DNA from 2 places in the Staphylococcus arlettae genome. Region 2 is predicted to be linked to the other one. Evidence: riboswitches for the same ligand, from Rfam matches in the RefSeq annotation. Region 2 holds a riboswitch; the other holds the start of a gene.
What was found. Region 2 has a riboswitch for S-adenosylmethionine ahead of metK (methionine adenosyltransferase). Riboswitches for the same ligand answer to the same signal wherever they lie in the genome.

Region 1: another riboswitch for S-adenosylmethionine. It lies ahead of metX (homoserine O-acetyltransferase MetX); the one in region 2 lies ahead of metK (methionine adenosyltransferase).

The regions. Positions count from the first base shown of each region.
Region 1 covers NZ_CP094803.1:14,860-22,691, reverse strand. The annotation lists gene dnaB (replicative DNA helicase) at 1-1,071, opposite strand, end outside; gene rplI (50S ribosomal protein L9) at 1,105-1,551, opposite strand; gene MUA37_RS00080 (DHH family phosphoesterase) at 1,548-3,515, opposite strand; gene MUA37_RS00075 (YybS family protein) at 3,530-4,456, opposite strand; gene metX (homoserine O-acetyltransferase MetX) at 4,688-5,656, opposite strand; SAM riboswitch class I at 5,718-5,819, opposite strand; gene MUA37_RS00065 (AzlD domain-containing protein) at 5,942-6,271, opposite strand; gene MUA37_RS00060 (AzlC family ABC transporter permease) at 6,268-6,963, opposite strand; gene serS (serine--tRNA ligase) at 7,400-7,832, opposite strand, start outside.
Region 2 covers NZ_CP094803.1:1,078,063-1,085,894, reverse strand. The annotation lists gene MUA37_RS05300 (aldo/keto reductase) at 1-126, opposite strand, end outside; gene MUA37_RS05295 (nuclease-related domain-containing protein) at 256-1,164, opposite strand; gene metK (methionine adenosyltransferase) at 1,257-2,453, opposite strand; SAM riboswitch class I at 2,562-2,673, opposite strand; gene pckA (phosphoenolpyruvate carboxykinase (ATP)) at 2,827-4,422, shown strand; partial or broken gene MUA37_RS05280 (IS3 family transposase) at 4,512-6,077, opposite strand; gene MUA37_RS05275 (alpha/beta hydrolase family protein) at 6,134-6,928, opposite strand; gene ytkD (RNA deprotection pyrophosphohydrolase) at 6,915-7,388, opposite strand; gene yidD (membrane protein insertion efficiency factor YidD) at 7,448-7,681, shown strand; gene menC (o-succinylbenzoate synthase) at 7,678-7,832, opposite strand, start outside.

The DNA of each region.
Region 1 (7,832 bases), 1.1 Mb from region 2:
GCACTCTAATTCCCTGGCAATGGCTTTCAAGGTACGTGAAATTTCAGAGACTTCTTGTTGACGGTTATCTGAAAAGCGTGAACCGCTACCTTGAATTAATTGTAAATAGTCTATTACTATCATATCTAAACCATGCTCTTGTTTCAGTCGACGGCATTTAGATCTTATATCAGTAATACGAATACCTGGCGTATCATCTATAAAGATTTTCGTACGTGATAACTTACCGACAGCAATCGTAAAACGATTCCAGTCTTCTTCAGTCATCGTACCCGTACGTAAACGGTTTGAATCAACATTTCCCGAACTACAAATCATACGAGTAGCCAATTGGTCAGCACCCATCTCGAGTGAGAAAATGCCTACCGAATAAATGTCTTCATGCGTCGCGACTTTTTGTGCGATATTTAAAGCAAAGGCAGTCTTACCTACCGATGGACGTGCCGCTAAAATAATTAAATCATTACGGTTAAAACCTGCAGTCATTTGGTCTAAATCACGATAGCCTGTTGGTATACCAGGTGTTTGACCGCTATTTTGGTCTAGTAACTCTGCATTCTCGTACACGTCTCCTAAGACATCTCGAATATCTTTGAAGCCATCACTTTCACGTGATGATGATAACTCTAAAATGCGTCGTTCAGCATCATTTAGAATCGTATCAAGTTCTAATTCATCGTTATAACCATCGTTCGCAATACTATCAGCTGCTTGGATTAATTTACGCTTTGTGGCGTGCTTAAAGACAATTTCAGTATAGTATTGAACGTTACGTGTGGTCGGAACGTTGTTTGTTAATTCTGCTAAATACTGCGGACCACCTGCTTCACTCAATCGGCCTTCTTGCGACAGCTGATCCATAATAGTGACTACATCGATATCTTTATTATCTTCATTTAAGTTCATCATTGCTCTGAAGATATGTTGATGCGCCCCTCTATAAAAGGACTCAGGAAGCAACACTTCCTGAGTAGTATTAATCAATTCTGGATCGATGATAATGGCACCTAAGACAGATTGTTCAGCCTCGTTACTATGTGGCATTTGATTTTGTTCATACATTCCATCCATTTTTCCAATTACACCTCATATCTCAATCCAAAATTATTGTTCAACCGTGTGCACACGAATCGTACCTTCTACTTCTTTGTCTAATTTCACTGGTACATTTGTATAACCTAAAGCATGGATACCATTTGGTAAATCCATTTTACGTTTATCTAATTTAATGTCGTGTTGCGCTTTTAAAGCTTCAGCGATTTGTTTACTACTTACTGAACCAAACATTTTACCGCCTTCACCCGTTTTTGCAGAAACTTCAACTTCGATGTCTGCTAATTGCGCTTTTAGTTGTTTAGCATCGTCAATTTCTTGTTGTCTTTCCGCTTCAGCAGCTTTATTTTGTTGTTCTAATTGTTTTAAATTTCCAGCTGTTGCTTCGACAGCTAATTTATTTTTGATAAGGTAATTATTTGCATAACCTACTGGTACATCTTTAACTTCGCCTTTTTTACCTTTACCTTTAACGTCTTGTGTGAATATTACTTTCATGCGTCTTCACTCCTACTCATTTGTTCTGTTATTGCTTGTTGTAATTGTGCAATGGCTTCTTCTACGGAAACATCTTTCAGTTGTGTCGCCGCATTAGTTAAATGGCCACCGCCGCCTAATGCTTCCATTGTTAATTGCACATTGACTGCACCTAGAGAGCGGGCAGACATGCCAATTAAGTTTTCTTCTCTACGTGCTACGACATAAGATGCCTCTACACCATCTAAACTTAACAGCTCGTCGGCTGCTTGTGCAACTGTCACCGGATGATAAGTTTTATCGTCTGGACCGTGTGCTATAGCTACACCGTTATCTTGTAATTCGACCGTACGAATTAACTCTGTTCGATTAATGTACGTATCAATATCATCTTTTAAGAAATGTTGCGTTAAGATAGTGTCTGCACCGTGTGCGCGTAAATAACTTGCAGCATCAAACGTACGTGAACCCGTACGTAATGTGAAGTTACGTGTATCGACGATAATACCTGCAAACATGACCGTCGATTCTAAACGTGTTAACCGTTGTTCCGTCGGTTGATACTCTAGCAGCTCTGTGACTAACTCTGCTGTCGAACTAGCATATGGTTCCATATATACTAATAGTGGACTTGAAATAAAGCTTTCTCCACGTCGATGATGGTCAATGACTACTTTACGGTTTGCTTTGTTTAAAATATTTTCATCAATGACCATTTCTGGTTTATGCGTATCAACAACGACTACTGTTGTTTTTGAAGTCATCATATCCCATGCGTCATCCGAATTGATAAAACGATTTTTTAATTCTGGTTTTTCATCAATAGCATCCATAACACGTCTTAGTGTTGGATCAATATCTGAATCATTTAACACGATGTAAGCATCTAAGTTATTCATCATCGCAAAACGTGAAACCCCTATGGCAGCGCCAATAGCATCTAAATCAGGTCGTGTGTGACCCATAATAATTACTTTATCGCCTTCCATTAAGATGTCTTTTAACGCATGTGAAATAACACGCGCTCTAACACGCGTACGTTTTTCCATCGGGTCAGTCTTACCACCATAAAATCGAACGTTACCGTTCATATTTTTAATAGCGACTTGGTCACCACCACGGCCTAAAGCTAAATCAAGGCCAGACTGTGATAATTCACCTAAATCGATTAAGTTTTCCGAACCTTCACCGACACCGATACTTAAAGTTAATTGTGCACGGTAACCGACACTCTTTTCACGTAATTGACTAAGAATATCGAAGTTCGTTTCTTCAATGTCATTTAAAATACGTTGGTTTAAATATGCTACGAATTGATCTGTACTATAGCGTTTGAAATAAATATCATATTCTGATGCCCAACGACTAATAACACGCATCACCATAGAGTTAATTTCAGATCGTTGCGTATCGTTCATATTTTGCGTAATCTCATCATAGTTATCTAAGAATAAAGTCGCGATAATCGGTTTTGATTCATTATATAGCTCATTCGTATGTACTTCTTCAGTAATGTCGAAGAAATACAATACGTGTTCTTCTTCTGAATATCTCACACGATAGTAATATTCATTATCTTGGATTTCAATTTCTTTGGTTTTTTCTAGTTGCTTTAAAATATTAGGATATACTTCATTAATCGGATCAGAAATTACGTTTCTAGCTGAACGCTCTAACATAAACTGGTTCATCCACTCTATGTTTTCATTTTCATCTATTACAATCATACCAATAGGTAAGTGTTTAATAGCAGTATTGCTACCAGCTGATATGTGTCCACTTAGTTCGTCTACATAATTGTCCATCTTGTGCAACGCTTGCCTCACCATTAATGCTGTGAGAATAATAATCACAATTAATATTGCCCCAGCAATACCTGCAATGAGTTGGCTGAAAATAAACCATACTACTACAAGTGCAATTGCCGTGAGCGCCATAATAATAAATGGTAAAACTAACGCTTTCTTAGTGGATTGACGGTTCATTTTTCCACCTCAAATCATTTTTTAATGATACCTTTTAAATTAAATGCTAAATCTATAAAACCGATTAAAACTACAATATGTGTTAATGGTGTTAATATTGTCCCTATAACCATTAATAACACTGTTAATATAGGCGGCATTGACTTGGCTTTGCCGAAGAAATGAATCACACTTAGCCCCTGAATATACATACATAATGATAACACAATTTCAAAATTTAATACGATACTTTGAAATGTACCCGGTTGGACGGCAAACATAACACAAATAAGTACAATTACATACATGAATAGTAATGACTTTCTCATTTGCCATGCGAATAGTGGTTTGAAAATTGGTGTCGCTACTTTAAATTTACGTAAAATTGGAAATGTAATCAGCAAGTTAATCAAGATCAATACAAATGCCGTTACAATAACGTAACTTGGTAGTTGAACTGCCATTTGACGAAAGCTTTCTTCTAACATTTGTTTATAATCGCCTTCGACACCACTACTTGTAATTACAGTATGCATTTGATCTTTTAGTGGTTTCGTTAATGATGCTGCACTAGGAATTTTATTAAATGCTTGTAATAACATAAATGCGACTAACGTTATGATACTGACAAACGTTGTCGTAATATATAAGATACGTTCTTTAGACGTACGTTCGGTTAATAGCTGACCGATGATAAAACTTAACACAAGTATTAAGACCATTACGCTTAATACAAAAACATTTCCTAACAATGTCGTTAGGATTACTGTTATCACAGCCGCTAGACCAAAAGATTCTTTGGATTTCTGCCATAACACGATGCCTGGTATCGTCGCAAAAAGACATAAAACAAGACCAAGCGGCGGTAATATATGCAAGACTAAAGCTACTATAATTAATGCTAAAATACTCAATATAGTTGCTTTAGGTTTTATTTTTGAAAACAAATTCGCCACTCCTATACTTTTTTGACTGTATTACTATTCTAACCTCTTTAAAAGTTTTATACAATTATAGGAAATATATTATAACTGTATTTCTTAAATTCTACTAGAAACGCGACACGTCACTACTTTTTGTAGATTTTCATCTATCACAAAGACACTTTTATACACATAGTTTACTCAAACTCACTGTACACATCAAAATGCCTTAATTTTAGCAGCTTACACACTAAAATTAAGGCATCAGTGTTATTTACGTTTAAATTGCGATACTTTTAAGAAATGATACAAGTTTGGCGCCCAATCATTGAAATTTAATAAGAAGCCATCATGTCCTACATTATCAGGCACAAAGAAATGACGATGATATTTGAAACGCTCCCCTACTGCACGTACTAAATCATCTGGATACAGTAAATCATCAGTAAAGCCCATTGTTAATACTTTTGTTTCTAATGAACTTAGCACCTCGGTAACATCATCTCGACCACGGTCAATATCATGACTATCTAAGACATCCAGCAGTGTTAAGTAACAGTCTAAATCAAAGTTTTTTTTGAATTTGTTTCCTTGATGTCGTTGATATGCAACGACTTGATCTGGTGTAAAGCGTTTATCATAACTTTTAGACGAGCGATACGTTAAAAATCCTAACTGTCGTGCAATGCTGAGACCATCCGTACCACCAAGATGTATCGCTTGGCGTGATATTTCATTAAAAGCTCTACTATATGACGACGTTTTGTCAGTAGCTGCTAAAATAACTGCTTTGTTGACTTCAAACTTTCGATTGTACAATAACTCCATAGTCTGCATACCACCAAGTGAACCACCGATTAAAATATCTATCCGGTTATATCCCAATGCTGCAATGCCCACTTCAATTGCACGCACAATGTCTCTTAAAGTTACTGATTTAGGAAAATCTTCATCTATTAATGCTGAACTAGAACCAAATGGACTCCCAATAACATTGAATGTTAAAAACTGATAATCATTGACTGGCATATAACCACCATCGATAATTTCACGCCACCAGCCCGGATCGTCTTCTGTCCCATAAGTAAGATGATTGCCTGTCAATGCATGACAAACTACTACGAGTGGTTGACCTTTATACCCTACGTGTTCATATCTTAATTTTAAATTATTAATCGTTTCTCCCGATTCTGTTGTAAAGGGGCCTAATTCTAATGTATCAACTGTATAATTTGTCATTGTTTTCCTCCTACCAAAAATTAAAAAACCTCTTACCCGATATAAGTAAGAAGTTCTTAATTACTTATCATTCGAATAGCACTCGTTGGTTTTAGCACCGTGCTTAACAAGTCGGTTGCTGAAGCGTCATCGGGCCAAGTCCCTTAGCTTCTCAGAATAAGATTTAATTTTATTTAGTATATCGCTATGTCTTTAGACGAATATTGCGTATAAGCATCTCAAAAATCTAAATTTTCTAATTACTTTCATTCTAACGAATAACGTTTACTACTTCAATGCTAAACATCAAAATAATAAACGAATCATCGCCATGACAAAAATACCTGCCAAGATGGTTATAGTTAAACTACGTGTTACTAATGCTACGAGTACAGTGGGAATTATCGTTACTAAAAATGGGATGTTTAGACTATAACCAAAGCTCCCACTCTGTTGTTCAATCACACCATCGATAATTAATGCGGTGAATAAAGTAATCGGAATAAATGACAACCACTTAACGACTTGCTCTGATAGTTGAATCTTCGAAATTACAATAAATGGGATAATACGTGTTAACCATGTTACTAAACCACATATCACAATAATAATTAACATATGTACTGAAGTAGTCATCGTGTCATCACCACCCCTAAACACGCTGCAATTACTGAAGATAAAATAATTGCTACATAAGTCGGCATGATTAGACTGAATAGCAACATCATGACAAGAACACTAACAATCAATATTAAGTAAATTGAAATATAAGAACGTTGAACCGTCTCAAATTGTGACACTGCTAAGAAAATAAACATGCCGACAATCGCAAAGTCGAGTCCAAAAACATCGGGATTTTGTATGTATTTACCAAAGACTGCACCTACAACACTCGCAAGCGTCCAAAATAAATACGCTGTAATGTTCAGTCCATGCAACCAACGATCATTGATTTTCTCGCCTTTTAAATGTGGTGTGATAGCTACACCAAATGTTTCATCTGTAACTAACGTTGATAAACCTATACGATTCCACAAGCCATAATTTTTATAACTTGGCGCCAATGTCATACTTAATAAAAACATTCTAGAATTGACGATAAATGTAGTAAGTACGATCGCAGAAATTGGTGTACCAGCTATAACTAAACTACAAATAATAAATTGTGCTGCACCTGCATATATTAATAAACATAACAAGATTATTTCGAGCAAACTAAAACCAGATGCTACAGCCACAATGCCAAATGATAAGCCTACACCCGCGTAGCCTAATAATGTAGGAATACATTCTTTCACACCTTGCTTAAATGTCACACGTTCAGTCATTTCATCCCTCCTAAAGCGTAAAATAATAGTAACAGTCTAATATAGAAATAAAGGAACATCAACAAGGCTAGACTTAGGTTTGTGCGAGGTCAGACTACCGGTATACTAAAAACCGCTTTGTTTCCCCTCTTTTATCTGTGCTATGCAGTATTGATTTTATGTTTTTTTACTCCCCCTACCCTGTTAAAATTTTCAAAAATAGTTATTAATTATAACTTTTAATATTAAATTTCCATTTATTACAGTATTATTATATATGTTTATGTTTATATTTTTTATATCTTGAATGCATTTTATATTTTATTGTTTCTATCTTTTTCGGATAATCTTTTGTTATTTTATCCATTCTTGTAGACTCCCCTACCCTCTTCGGTGGCCGCTAAAAAGCGCACCATTATGCTTAATGGCGCGCTTTAATTCTATATTGTTATTATTATTATTGCGTTACGGGACCGATAACTGTTTTGCCGCCCATAAATGGTACAAGTACTTCTGGAATAGTCACTGAACCATCGGCATTTTGATAATTTTCAACGATGGCAGCAAACGTACGTCCTACTGCTAATCCACTACCATTTAGTGTATGTGCTAATTCTGGTTTTGCTGTTTTATCACGTTTAAAACGAATATTAGAACGTCGTGCTTGGAAATCTGTGATATTTGAACATGAACTAATTTCTTTATAGTCATCATAGCTTGGTAACCATACTTCGATATCATAAGTTTTACTTGAACCAAAGCCAATATCACCTGTACATAAAATGACACGACGATATGGTAATTCTAATTCTTCTAAAATGGCTTCTGCGTGATTTGTCATTTCTTCTAAAGCATTCCAAGAATCTTCTGGTTTTTCAAATCTCACCATT
Region 2 (7,832 bases):
GCTTCGATAACCATTAATGATGGCATGTTTTACAGCCTCTTTACAATCATCATTATTTTCAACACGGAATGTACCTAAACCAACTACTGGCATTTTATTACCATTATAAAATTCTACTGTTTCCAAATTAATACCCCTTCCAACTTAAGATAGTCTAATCATATAAAAATTACTAAAAATAACAAAAGATTATGCTTAAAAGTGTAAAATATACAAAAACTGAGCGTCTATTATTTTGACGCTCAGTTTTGTATATTAATTAAATGATTCAATTTTATCCATTACTTGCTGTAAATCTTCAACATTATATTGAATTCTACCGTGGAAAACAAATTTATTAAAGTACTCATCAAGTTGTTCTGGTCCAACTAATACTTTACTATTAGCAGTTTGCGCAAAGTTAGAAATAGTAACCCCACCATCATTTTTAGGATTGAAATATAAAATTGTTGTTGGTGTATATTTTAAATTCAATTCATTTTGTAAGTCACCAGCTAACTTTTCAACAGCTTCCAAATGATTAGAATAATTAACTACTGATAATGACTGTGTATCGTCATTTTGATCCAATACTAATACTTGAGGATCCTTCTTATCTAAGTCTAATGTATCAAATACTTGTGACATCATTGGCGTTTCTTCAAACTGAGCACCGCTTATACCATTATATACATGACCTTTTAATAATTGTGAATCAATAATATAAAGTCCTGTTCGTGTTAAAACTAAATGGCTAATACGTTGCAAATCACTAAACTCATTTCGAGGTAAAAAGATATTTGCCATAATATGCATGTCTTCTGGTCGAATACGTTTTTCATTCACCAAACGCTCACGAATACCAATCAACCTCATATCAGTGACATATTCACTATGATTTTTCGAGAAAAGTTTTAACGCATCAATTTCACGATTTTTGGAGTTTACAGTGTGATCGTAATCTTCCTTTTGTTTAGTTACAGTTTTCTTATTTTCAATTCTTTCTTTTTCTAATTCCTCAGCATAAGAATCCTGTAATTGCTTTTCTTTTTTTTGATAATGCTCTTCTGCTTTTTGTTGTGCTTTCTTCTTACTTTTAAGTGTAACTAAAAATAATATCAAGCAAATGACTGCTACGATCACAGCTACAATCAAACCAATTTCAATTGGTCCAAATGAATTCATAACAATTTCGCTCCTTTTTTCTTCAATACTTACATTATAATAGAAAACTGTTTATCATTCGATGGAAAACTCACATATTTTTGAAATTGTTATTATGCTTGTACCGAATCTTTCAATAAATTAACTTTATCCAGTTTTTCCCATGGTAACAATACATCTGTTCTACCAAAATGACCATAAGCTGCTGTTTGTTTATAGATTGGTTGTTTTAAATCTAACATTTTGATTATGCCTGCCGGACGTAAGTCGAAATGATTTCTTACTGCTTCAACTAATTGTGCTTCGCCTACTTTACCTGTTCCAAAAGTATCAATTGCGATAGATACAGGTTCAGCTACACCAATAGCATATGCCAATTGAACTTCACATTTGTCAGCTAATTCAGCAGCAACAATATTTTTAGCAACATATCTAGCAGCATATGCAGCAGATCTATCTACTTTGGTTGGATCCTTACCACTAAAGCATCCCCCACCATGTCGTGCATAACCACCATACGTATCAACAATAATTTTACGGCCAGTTAATCCAGCATCACCTTGTGGCCCTCCAATTACGAAACGACCTGTTGGGTTAATATAAAATTTAGTCTCTGCATCTAATAATGCTGTCGGTACAGTTGGTTCAATTACATGCTGTTTAATATCTTGTTCAATTTGTGTTAATTCAACATCTTCTGCATGTTGTGTTGATAAGACAATTGTGTCTATACGTTTTGGTTCATCTTGCTCATCATATTCCACTGTTACTTGTACTTTTCCATCTGGTCTTAAGTAATCAAGTATTTTGTCTTTTCTAACATCTGATAAGCGTTTTGCAAGTTGGTGTGATAAAAAAATTGGTAACGGCATATATGTATCCGTTTCATTCGTAGCATAACCAAACATTAAGCCTTGGTCACCTGCTCCAGTTGCTTCTATTTCTTCTTCCGAAATATCATTACGATACTCTAATGCAGTATCTACACCTTGTGCTATATCTGATGATTGTTCATCTATTGCTGTTAAAACAGCCATTGTTTGACTATCATAACCAAATTTTGCACGAGTATAGCCAATTTCTTTTATTGTTTCTCTGACAACTTTCGGAATATCGACGTAAGTAGATGTAGATATTTCTCCTGAAATAAGTGCCATTCCTGTTGTTACTGTTGTTTCACATGCCACTCTTGCATTTGGGTCATCCTTTAAAATTTCATCCAAAATTGCGTCAGAAACTTGGTCTGCAATTTTATCTGGATGTCCCTCTGTTACAGATTCTGAAGTAAAAAGTCTTCTATTGTAAGTCATAATGTGCTCCTTTAGCTTTAAATTACGAAAATTCTCTATCTGTTGAGCTTAATAAAAAAGAGCCTTCATCACTATATAAATAGAGAGAAGGCTCTGTACGTCCATTCGCTCTTATCGTTCAGACAATATAGGTCTGCAAACGGTTTGGCACCTTCCTTCAATTAAGAAGAGGTTGCTGGGCTTCATTGGGTCCATGTCCCTCCGCCACTCAGGATAAGAGAATCCGTTACTAATATAGTAACTAATCTGGCATCTTATGTCAATTTAACTTTTATTCAAATTTTATCGAAAATTGGTATGGATTAATTATGTAATTATGTTATACTCGTTAACTGTAAGGGCTTACATTAAAATAACGATGGAGGGATTAAGTATGGCGATAGACACGTATACTTACACTAATAAACTACAAAACATTTTAAGAAAAAACACTTCCTTATTTCAATTATCAACAACAGAATTAAATTATAAAATCATTGATAATAATGAAGGTGAACTAACAGAACTAGGCGCAATAAACGCAAGAACAGGTAAATATACAGGTCGATCACCAAAAGATAAATTCATCGTTTCTGAACCATCATATAAAGATGATATCGACTGGGGAGAAATCAATCAGCCCATTGATGAAACAACTTTCCTTAATTTATATGATAAAGTATTAGATTATTTAGATGAAAAAGATGAGCTATACATCTTTAATGGTTATGCAGGTAGCGATGAAGATTCACAGTTGAACTTAACGGTAATTAATGAATTAGCATGGCATAACTTATTTGCTCAAAACATGTTCATTAAACCTAGCTCAAAAGAAGAAGCAGAAGACATTAAAGCAGATTTTACAATCGTTTCTGCACCAAGGTTCAAAGCTGATCCTACCATCGATGGCACAAACTCTGAAACATTTATTATTACATCATTTAAACACAAAGTCATTTTAATCGGTGGCACTGAATATGCCGGTGAAATGAAAAAAGGTATTTTTTCTGTAATGAATTACCTATTACCAAAAAGTGACATTTTAAGTATGCACTGTTCTGCAAATGTTGGTGAAAAAGGAGATGTCGCGTTATTCTTTGGTTTATCAGGTACCGGTAAAACTACATTGTCAGCAGACCCTACAAGAAAACTTATCGGTGATGATGAGCATGGCTGGAACGAAAACGGTATTTTTAATATCGAAGGTGGTTGCTATGCTAAAGCTATCAATCTATCACAGAAAAAAGAACCACAAATATATGATGCTATAAAATATGGTACTGTATTAGAAAATGTAGTTGTTGATAATTACGGAGATGTTGATTTCGATGACAATTACTATACCGAAAATACTCGAGCTGCTTACCCTATTGATCACATAGATAATATTGTTAAACCATCAAAAGCAGCGCATCCAAATACAATTATCTTTTTGACTGCTGATGCTTTCGGTGTATTACCACCAATCGCTAAGTTAACAAAAGATCAAGCTATGTATCATTTCTTAAGTGGTTTTACAGCTAAATTAGCTGGTACAGAACGTGGTGTTACTGAACCTGAACCATCATTCTCTACATGCTTTGGTTCTCCATTCTTACCACTCAATGCTACTGTATACGCTGATATTTTAGGTGAACTTATCGACGAGCACGAAGTAGATGTGTATTTAGTTAACACTGGATGGACTGGTGGTAAATATGGTGTAGGTAGAAGAATTAGCCTAAACTATACACGCCAAATGGTAAATCAAGCTATCACAGGTCAATTGAAAGATGCTGAATTCAAGAAGGACGATACTTTCGGATTAAGTATCCCTGTTGAAGTAGATGATGTGCCACAGACAATTTTAAACCCAATTAATGCTTGGAGCGATGCTGCTGCATATAAAGAGCAAGCACAAGACTTAATTAATCGCTTTAATGAGAATTTTGAAAAATTCGGTACTGAAGCACAAGAACTCGCAATCAAAGGCGGATTTAAACAATTATAATAATATGAAAAGAGGCTGGGACATAAGTAATTTGAACTGCACCCAGTCAAGTAGACAAGTAAATAATTAAAAAATTGGTTAGTCTCGTTTTATGCGAGATTAGCCATTTTTAATGTAATTCTTTCATTATTAAAAAACTTTATATATTTATTTATAACTTGAAATGCTTCTTCTATACTTTCGAATTTAAACCGTTTAGAACCTCTATAAATCTCAGATTTAATAATTCCCCAAACACCTTCCATAGGACCATTATCAATACACTTTCCAACACGAGACATACTTTGTATCATTTTATGGTGATTTAACTTATTTTTAAATAATCGGGAAGTATACTGAAAACCACGATCGCTATGAAATATAATACCTTCGGTACTAGTTACAGTCTTGACTGCCTTATCAAATGTTTTAAATACGAGTTGATTGTTATTTGAATTTCCCAAATAATGACTTACGATTTTACCTGTTCCCAAATCATATATTGCACTAAGATATATTTTACTTCCATTTTCAAGTTGGAACTCAGTTACATCTGTTAGCAATTTTTATTAGCCTCTCTTTCTTGAAACTCACGATTTAATTCGTTTTCGGCTATCGTTTGAGGAGTACAAGGCTTATAGCGCTTGCGTTTACGGCGGATAACTGCTTTTAAATTTAGTTGATTCATTAACCGATAAACACGTTTATGATTTACTTTTTTATGCAAATATAGGCGAATATAAATATAAATTCGTCTATATCCATAAATGCCTTTATATTTTTCATAAATGTGTTTGATTTCTTTTATTAATATTTTATTTTCAAATTCTTTTTGTGTGGGCTTTCGATGTAACCATTTATAATAACTTGCGCGTGAAATATTTAAAGTTTGGCATAAATGTTTAATTGGAAATTCATTTCTTAGCGCTTCAATCGTTTCATATGCTGCGATTTTTTTGCTTGTTGATTTATCATCTCTCTTTCTATTTCTTGATATTTTTTTAAGACTTTATTTTCCATTTCTAATATTTTATTTCGATCTTTTAGTTCTTGGATTTCAGCTTCTCTCTGTTCTTCTGGTGTTAATATAGATTTAGGTTTGCCTTTGCCTCTACCGTCTTGGAGGCCATCACGGCCATGTGATTTATACTTTTGTACCCATTGGTACAACTGACCGTAACTAACATCATATTTTTTAGCACAATCTTTATAACTAATTTCATTATCTAAATAGTATTCTACAATTATAAGACGTTCTTTGAATGTTGTTGTTTTACCTTTCATCGTATACACCTCTTGTTTTGGAGAATAATTGGTATTCTCTTTTCTTCCAGTATAACGATTTACCCATTTGCGTACAGTTTCATGGGCAGGAATATTATATTTAATGGCCAATTTTTTATAAGATATATCATTATCCAAATATTCCTGAACTACATTCATTTTAAATTGAAATGAATACTTATTATTTTGTGAGTTACGTATTAAAGAATATAAGCCGTTTGTTAAATACCTATTGTACATATAACGGAGATATTCTGGAGATAGATTAACATCAACTATTTCTACAATGCTTTCGAAACTCATACCATTTTCATAATTATTAAAAACTGATTGTAATAAATCTAAGTCAATTAATTTTCTAGACATAAAAATACTCCCTTCAAAGTTTTCATTTTTTTAATGTCTACTTTGAAGGGAGCATATCAATTTGTCTCAGCCTCTTTGTAATTTATTCTATTGCATAATCATCTTGAATCGTTTGGTGTTCAACATCTGACATCCACTGTTGTATCTGATTCAAAACAGGTGACAAGGCAAACGGTCTTGGCACATGCCCTTCTTGTTGTTGGTATAAGGTGCGGTAAGTTAACGAGATATCGTTCAACGCTTGAGCTAAATAATACGCTTGATGAATACCTACTTGGTGATCTTGTGCACCATGGACTATTAATATAGGTGGGCTTGTTGGTGTAATATATTGCATGGCATCACGCAACTGGTAAGCAGCTGCTTGTTTTTTAGGGTGACCAATCATACGCCGCAACATTCCTCTCAAATCCACGCGCTCTTCATACATTAGTTTGATATCAGACACACCACCCCAAATGATAAAACTGGATACTGGTAAGTCATAGTATGTCAGGAGCCCCTGTAATCCTCCACGCGAAAATCCTATCATGTGAATTGCTGCATCTGGATATTGTGTGTGTAATAGCTTCACTAAGGTCGTCACATCTTTTAAATCTTCACCGTAGAAATCGTCTTTTCCCTCGCTACCATTATTGCCTCGATAATAAGGGCCTACTACTAACGTTTCAGCATTGGCAAATTGCAGTAATCTGCCTGTTCTCACCTTCCCTACTTGACCTTTACCACCACGTAAATAAACTACGATACGTTTAACACGCTGATACGGTAATAATAATAGCGCTTTAACTTGTAAATCATCCACTAAATATGTAATCTCATAACCACTGTGATTGCGAACATCTATAGGCATTTTCTTTGTTTTAGTAATAGCCAAGATTCATCATCCTATCTACACAACTTAATATTGCATCATCTTTTAGCAAAAAGCTTTTATCAGTGTCAGGAATTTCTTCAATTGTTGCAAATAAAACAGGTCCTGTTGTTTCTAAATAGTCCTCTTTTTCTTCGATAAAATCAACTAATACAACATAAACATCTTTATTGAAACTAGGTAAGTCACTTCGAGCAACATGGTATTGCGCTATATAATGCATTTCCTTAACTGTGGCACCTGTTTCTTCATGCAATTCCCTAATAGCAGCTTCTTGTGATGTTTCATTTACTTCCACTTTGCCCCCTGGAAACTCTATACCGCGTTTTTTATGTTGTGTAAACAACAATTTATTTGTATAAATAGGAATTGTAAGTACGTGTGTTGCATCAGCAAAATCATTTTCTTCTTTGAACTTTAATAGTACATCATTATTATCTCTATCTTTAAACTTTATACTCATCTGACACCTCTTATTTATGTTAAAATTATCATGTTTACAAATACGTTGGAGGCTATAATATGAAAAAACTGTTTTTAGGAGTTATCTATCTATATCAAAATTTTATTTCACCACTTACTCCACCAACATGCCGATTTTATCCAACTTGTTCAGCTTATACAAAAGAAGCTATAGAAGTTTATGGAGCATTCAAAGGCAGCTGGCTAGGCATTAAGAGAATTTTAAAATGTCATCCGTTACACAAAGGAGGATTCGATCCAGTTCCTCTAAAAAAGAAAAACAAAAAACATTAAAGCACTGGGGTCAATTGTGTTAAATCTATAACGGGAGGATTAAATTCCAGTCTTCCATTATTTAACAAACCTGAATCCTTCACAATATCTTGCTGAAAATAATAACCTGCTGGTGTGATGTCGCCCGGGTAAGTTGCATATTGAGCGAGCA